2 linked regions of the Oceanicoccus sp. KOV_DT_Chl genome follow. The protein of the gene in region 1 interacts with the protein of each later gene in a pairwise test. Links are inferred from orthologs where the notes say so. Each region holds a gene or a part of one and is shown in the gene's direction. Other genes may lie near its edges. The genes, in order: UNITIG_RS22005 and UNITIG_RS14000.

The links.
Region 2: the proteins of UNITIG_RS22005 (region 1) and UNITIG_RS14000 interact in binary tests that used the Escherichia coli proteins (3 or more experiments, as listed by UniProt). The link is inferred for Oceanicoccus sp. KOV_DT_Chl from one-to-one orthologs.

The regions. Positions count from the first base shown.
Region 1 is NZ_FQLF01000007.1:174,867-178,175, reverse strand. The notes cover bases 153-3,132. They hold UNITIG_RS22005 (DsbE family thiol:disulfide interchange protein), read left to right. Parts: upstream 153-1,337; coding sequence 1,338-1,928; downstream 1,929-3,132. Other genes in these bases: ccmI (c-type cytochrome biogenesis protein CcmI), read left to right, coding at 2,433-3,132; UNITIG_RS22000 (cytochrome c-type biogenesis protein), read left to right, coding at 1,925-2,440; UNITIG_RS22010 (heme lyase CcmF/NrfE family subunit), read left to right, coding at 153-1,323. In the rest of the region: more of UNITIG_RS22010, read left to right, coding at 1-152; more of ccmI, read left to right, coding at 3,133-3,309. UniProt on the Escherichia coli protein: Involved in disulfide bond formation. Catalyzes a late, reductive step in the assembly of periplasmic c-type cytochromes, probably the reduction of disulfide bonds of the apocytochrome c to allow covalent linkage with the heme.
Region 2 is NZ_FQLF01000002.1:2,167,477-2,170,778, reverse strand. Bases 217-3,189 are described here. They hold UNITIG_RS14000 (protein-disulfide reductase DsbD), read left to right. Parts: upstream 217-800; coding sequence 801-2,579; downstream 2,580-3,189. Other genes in these bases: aroQ (type II 3-dehydroquinate dehydratase), read left to right, coding at 3,005-3,189; UNITIG_RS14005 (hypothetical protein), read right to left, coding at 217-623. Also shown: more of UNITIG_RS14005, read right to left, coding at 1-216; more of aroQ, read left to right, coding at 3,190-3,302. UniProt on the Escherichia coli protein: Required to facilitate the formation of correct disulfide bonds in some periplasmic proteins and for the assembly of the periplasmic c-type cytochromes.

The DNA.
Region 1 (3,309 bases):
TATTACGAATTGGGTTGGGGCGGCTGGTGGTTCTGGGACCCGGTGGAGAATGCCTCATTTATGCCGTGGATAGTGGGCACCGCATTGATTCACTCCTTGGCGGTCACCGAAAAGCGTGGGGTGTTTAAAAGCTGGACAGTATTGCTCGCCATCATTGCGTTCTCACTCAGTTTATTAGGTACATTTTTAGTGCGGTCGGGGGTGCTGACGTCTGTACATTCCTTTGCAGCAGATCCCGAAAGAGGTTTATTTATTTTGGCCTTTTTAATTCTGGTGGTTGGTAGTTCATTAACCCTTTATGCCCTGCGTGCGCCTACGGTAGCCAGCAAGAGTCACTATGATTGGTTGTCGCGGGAAATGTTATTGCTGGTGAATAATGTGGTGCTACTTGCTGCCATGCTGACAGTATTATTCGGTACTTTATTTCCACTGCTGATGGATGGTTTGGGTTATGGCAAGTATTCAGTTGGCCCGCCGTATTTTAATTCAGTGTTTGTACCACTGATGGCGATTCTGATTCTTTTTATGGGGATTGGTCCCACTACCCGCTGGAAAAAAACCAAAGTGGATTATCTGCAATCCAAATTAATGATTGCTGCTGTGGTGAGTGTGCTAGTGGGTATTGCCTTTCCGTTTTTCTATGGCGCTGAATATAATATTGCCGCTGCTTTGGCGGTGTGTTTTGCCGCTTGGTTGTTATTTTCCAGCCTCGCCAACCTGAAAGATAAATTGCGTCACTCGCAGTCAATTATGGCTGGGCTCAAACGTTTACAGTTAGCGTATTACGGCATGCTGATTGCTCATCTGGGTTTTGCCTGTACGGTGTTAGGTGTTTGTCTCACCAGCCAGTATTCTGTGGAGCGCGATTTACGGATGTTGCCCGGGGATGAGTTGGCGTTGGCGGGTTATCAGTTCCAGTTTCAGGGTACCCGTACGATTGAAGGGCCTAATTATCGCGGTGATGAAGGTGTTATTACCGTTACCGAAAAAGGTAAAACCATTGCCACTTTGCATCCACAAAAACGTACTTATAACGCCCAGCAAGGTCAGGTAATGACCGAGGCGGCTATTGATAATGGTCTGTTTCGTGATTTGTATGTCGCTCTGGGTGAGCCTTTGGGTGGTGGCGCCTGGGCAGTGCGAGTGCATTACAAACCCTTTGTGCGCTGGATGTGGTTGGGTGCTATTTTAATGACATTGGGTGGCGCGTTAGCTGCTGTAGATAAACGTTATCGTCTGCGTGCAAGTGCTAGCGTGAGCGAAGAAGAAAATGAACAGTTGATTAAAAGCGCAGCTTTTAATGCCAGTCCGAAAAAAGCCTGAGACTGATAATAATAATGAATCGCTTGAAATTATTTATCCCGCTGATTGCATTTGTGCTGGTAGCTGCATTTTTTTATATGATGATCAACCGCATCGATCAGGGGGAATATAGTCCTCAAAATCTGCCGTCTGCACTGGTGAATAAACCCTTTCCCAGTTTTGCTTTATCACAATTAGAGCAGCCGCAAACACAATTAACCCAAACCGATTTATTGGGTTCCATTGCATTGATCAATGTGTGGGCGACCTGGTGTCCTTCTTGCCATATTGAGCATGGTTATTTAAATATTTTGTCGACTGAGCGAAATATCAAAATTTACGGCGTCAATTATAAAGATCAGGCAGATGCTGCCCAGCGTTGGTTGGCGGAAAAGGGAAACCCCTATCAATTTAATATTTTTGATCCGGCCGGCCGTTTAGGTTTGGACATGGGGGTGACCGGCGCACCTGAGACCTATGTTATTGATCATCGCGGTTTTGTTCGGATGCGTTATCAGGGCCCGTTAAACGAATCGGTTTGGCAAGAAAAGTTCAAGCCATTGATTACCCAGCTCGAAGCTGAGCGCAAAGCTGACCCGCGTTTACAACCTGGAGTCGCAGGATGAGATTGTTATTGCTGTTAATTTTGTTGAGCTCTTGTTACACACAAGCGGTGGTAGAGACTTATGAATTTGACAATGAAGTGACGCGGGAGCGCTACCAGCAATTTATCGATGAGCTGCGTTGCCCCAAGTGTCAAAATCAAAACTTATCCGGTTCCAACTCACCTATTGCTGAAGATTTACGGCGCGAACTTTATCGCTTATTGCAGGATGGGCAATCGGATCAACAAATTGTAGATTTTATGGTGGCACGCTATGGTGAATTTATTCTGTATCGGCCCCGTTTTAATCCAGAGACTGCATTGCTGTGGATGGCGCCAGCGGTTTTTCTTATTTTGGGCTTAGTCATTATCATCGTCGTTTTTCGTCGGCAGAGGCAGGCGGCGTCGGTGGATGGTACCGAACAGGATGGTCAGGATGTTGGTTTGGATGGCACCGAGCGGCAGCAATTACAACAGATATTATCAACGAGTACGGTGACATCGGCTCAGTCCAAGGATCAATCGAATGCCTGAGTTTTTTATAGTCGCCATAGTATTGGTGTTAGTGGCGGCGCTATTTGTATTGTCACCGCTGATGATGAATCGCAGCGCGCAGCAGTCTAGCCGTGAAGGCATTAATATCAGTGTCTTTAAGCAGCGCTTGGCTGAGCTGGAAGCTGATTGTGATAACCGTGATATTACCGAAAAAGAGTTTCTGCAATTAAAAACGGAATTAGAGCGGCGGCTATTGGAAGAGGTCACCAGCCCAGGGGGCGGTGTGACGTCTATTCAGCGGCCATCGTGGAAGTTGCCAGTCATGTTGGCGTTGATGTTGCCGCTGATTGGCTGGGGTGTGTATCAGCAAACGGGTGCTAAAGCGGATTGGGAAATTACCGACACCTTAAAAACACTCAGACATAAAGCCGCTGCCGGTGAAGAGGTTAAAGCCATTGAGCAGCAGTTGTTAAAACAACTGGACGCGCGCTTATTGCAACGCCCTGAAAACCCCCATTACTTAATGATGATTGGTCGCACCCAAATGGAGTTGGCCAATTATCCTGCTGCTACCGACGCTTATCAGCGGCTGGCGCAGGTGTACCCTGAAGACCCGGCGGTGCTGGCACAATATGCGCAGTCACTGTATTTGTCTTCCAATCGTCAATTGACGCCCAAAGTGCAGGCGATATCTGATAAAGCATTGCAGCTGAACCCACAGCAGCCTACGGTACTGGGCATGTTAGGGATCGCCAGTTTTGAAGCGGGCGAATACCAGCAGGCTATTGGCTATTGGCAGCAATTATTACCGATGCTGGGGCCGGTATCACCCAATCGACAAATGATCACTGCCGGTATCGAGCAGGCTAAATCGCTGTTGGCTGAAAGTGGCGTGGTATTAGATGAGG
Region 2 (3,302 bases), on another replicon or contig:
GAACGCATCTGTTGATACACCCAACGCCCCTCCGCATCGTTGCGAGCAACAATTAATAATCGCGACTGCTTAGCCCGTGCTTGCTGCGCCAACTCAGCTAGCTGCTGTTGAATGAGTTCATTACGCGCCGACAATGCACCAACCGGCAGCAATACTTCACCTGTTCGTACTGTCTGTTTATAACGCTGGCGAATCGCCTCTGTGGTAAGGGGGTTAGCAGCAATCATCTCTGCACGCCGCAGCATTTGTTCTGCCAAACCCAATCGGTGACTATCGAATGCCTGCTCCGCCAACTGCAAGTAGCGACGGGTAATTTCATGCATACCCCAATGCGCCTCGGCATTCTCCTGATCGACAGCCAGCACCTGCCGATACCAATCATAGGCACTGTCAAACTCAGGCACCATCAACCGATCATCAGCCAGCGCTTGCTGTGCATTGGCCAGCATCACCCTAAGCTGCTGACGCTGCCCGGCAGCTGATAGCTGCCGGGCTGGCTCTGGCTGAACCAGCGCCTCCACCACCGGTGCAGGCATCGGCTTTGCCACAAAACCATTACAGGCCACTAACGAAAATCCAAGCAGGCTATAAACCAGGCCACGCTGCATTATCCACATCAACATTTAAACCTCATTGAGACACTCGCATAAAATAAGATAATGGGTATGGTGCCACAGTTATTAAACAATATTGCGCTACAATAACCGACACTAACAGTCAGGGAACTAAGCAAGGGTTTACCAGCCCAAGGCATAACGCTAGCTGCCGTCACTATACTTTCAAACACCCTCAGGAATTTTATGTACTTTCGACTTATTATTCTCGCTTTCAGCCTGATACTCCACAGCAGCTACAGCCAGGCCCAGAACGACTTCGATAACAATGCCTCCAGCAGCTTTAGCACTAATAACTTCGGTGATGACCCGGAATTTTTACCGGTAGAACAAGCCTATCAGCTTAACGCAGAATTTGAAGCTGACGGCCAATTACGACTGAACTGGCAAATTGCCGATGACTACTATCTATATCGCCATGGCTTTCGTTTCCAGCTCTCCGCCAACGGTCAGGTGCTGACCAGCGATGCCATCATCCCCAGCGGACTGGAAAAAGAAGATGAATACTTTGGTCGCGTGGAAGTCTACTACCAACAAGCGGATATTTTTCTACCCAAACTACCCGCACTTACCAATATTCAATTAACCGTTACCAGCCAGGGCTGCGCTGACGCTGGCTTATGCTACCCCCCTTACTCACAATATTTTAAAATCAACGGCCAGCAGCTTAGCATTCAGGAAACAACCAAACCCGCGGCCATCGATGCAGGAAACAGCCAAACCACCACAGTTCAGCCCGAGACTAAAACAACCAACTGGAACCAGCTCCCGTATATGCTGTTACTAGCCATACTCGGCGGTTCCATTTTGAATTTAATGCCCTGTGTGTTTCCAGTACTTAGCCTAAAAGTATTGGCCTTCGCTAACGACAAACAACACTCGCCAACCACCCATGGCTGGTCGTATAGCGCCGGGGTAATTGCCAGCTTTGTATTAGTGGCCTTCATTCTGGTGACACTTCAGGCAGCAGGCGAAGCAATTGGCTGGGGCTTTCATTTACAGTCACCATGGCTGGTAGCCGGCCTCGCTTATTTATTTTTTGTTATGGGCCTGAGCTTATCTGGTTTTGTCGACATCGGCGGCCAATGGATGAACGCTGGCAATGAGCTAGCCAGCAAGCAAGGCTATAGCGGCAGCTTTTTTAGTGGCGTTCTGGCGACAGTTGTCGCCAGCCCATGTACCGCCCCGTTTATGGGAACCGCGCTAGGCTTTGCTATCACCCAACCCAAATCAATTGCAGTACTGGTGTTTGCCGCCCTCGGCCTAGGCATGGCACTACCGGTATTACTGCTTAGCTATTCACCAAAACTGCTGGCCAAAATCCCTAAACCGGGCATCTGGATGGAGCATCTAAAGGAATTTCTCGCCTTCCCTCTCTACATCACTGCGATCTGGTTATGCTGGGTAGTGGGTAATCAGACAGGGGTCAATGGCATGGCGACACTGCTGTTGGGCTGCAGCATACTGGCGCTGGCAATATGGCTTTGGTCCGGAGGCGTTATTAAACGGACTTTAAGTGCTATCTGCCTGGCAACTGCCATCAGTTTATTGGTTAGCCCGATGTTGCGCACACAGGATAACAGCACTGCGAGCACTGCTGACCAAAGCTGGATTGCCTATCAACCCGAGACGCTGGCGCAACTAAGGCAACAAGGCAAACCCGTATTTATAAATATCACTGCCGACTGGTGTATTACTTGCCTGGCCAATGAGAAAGTCACACTGAGCACTCAAACCATACAACAGGCATTGCAAACCGCCGGGATCACCTACCTAAAAGGTGACTGGACTAACCACAATCCACTAATCACTGACTTGCTAAAGCAATATGGCCGCAATGGTATTCCCCTCTATATAATGTTTCCCGCTGGCAACGCCTCTCATGGCACGCTACTCCCGCAAATTCTGACCGTGGACATCGTACTGGATGCCATCGCCGCTGCCACACCAGCTGAAAATAGTTAAAACTCTTAGTTATAAGCCAATTTTTAATTAGAGTTGCTGCGATCGTCGTAGAAACGATTTTTTTATCAATTCCAGGCTTACAAACCGTCAAACTTTTACAAAACCGTCAATATATCAACTTTTAACAGACGATAGACGCATTATTTAAGAAAAAGTCGACATTTCCCCCAATCTCCCCAAATAGTGTGAAGAACATGTCGCCTATTGTCGCTAAAAGGTTAAAGACAAACACAAACTTGAGGCAATCTTGCATTCAATTGTCGCTATTTTGCTGCTATATGCATTGAAATAAACAAAAGTTGGACTAGGCTTATTTTTTAAGGCAGAATCGCGCCAACTAGCCATTACGAGTTAGCTTGATAGTCATTCGCGGCACTAGCCAGGATCAATCTAGATACAATAAAGGCGCAAATCAGGATCAAATCATGGCATCTTTTCTGGTACTCCACGGCCCCAATCTCAACCTGCTCGGTAGTCGTGAGCCTGAAGTATACGGTTCAGATACGCTGGATGACATCAACCGGGACTTAACCGACGCCGCTATCGCTGCTGGCCACCACTTGCTAACCATGCAAAGTAATGCGGAGTACGAACTTATTGAGCGCATCCACGCCGCCCGCAATGAAGGTATTAATTTCATTATCTTCAATCCCGGCGCATTCACTCACACCAGCATTGCGCTGCGCGATGCGTTATTAGGCGTCAACATACCCTTTATTGAAG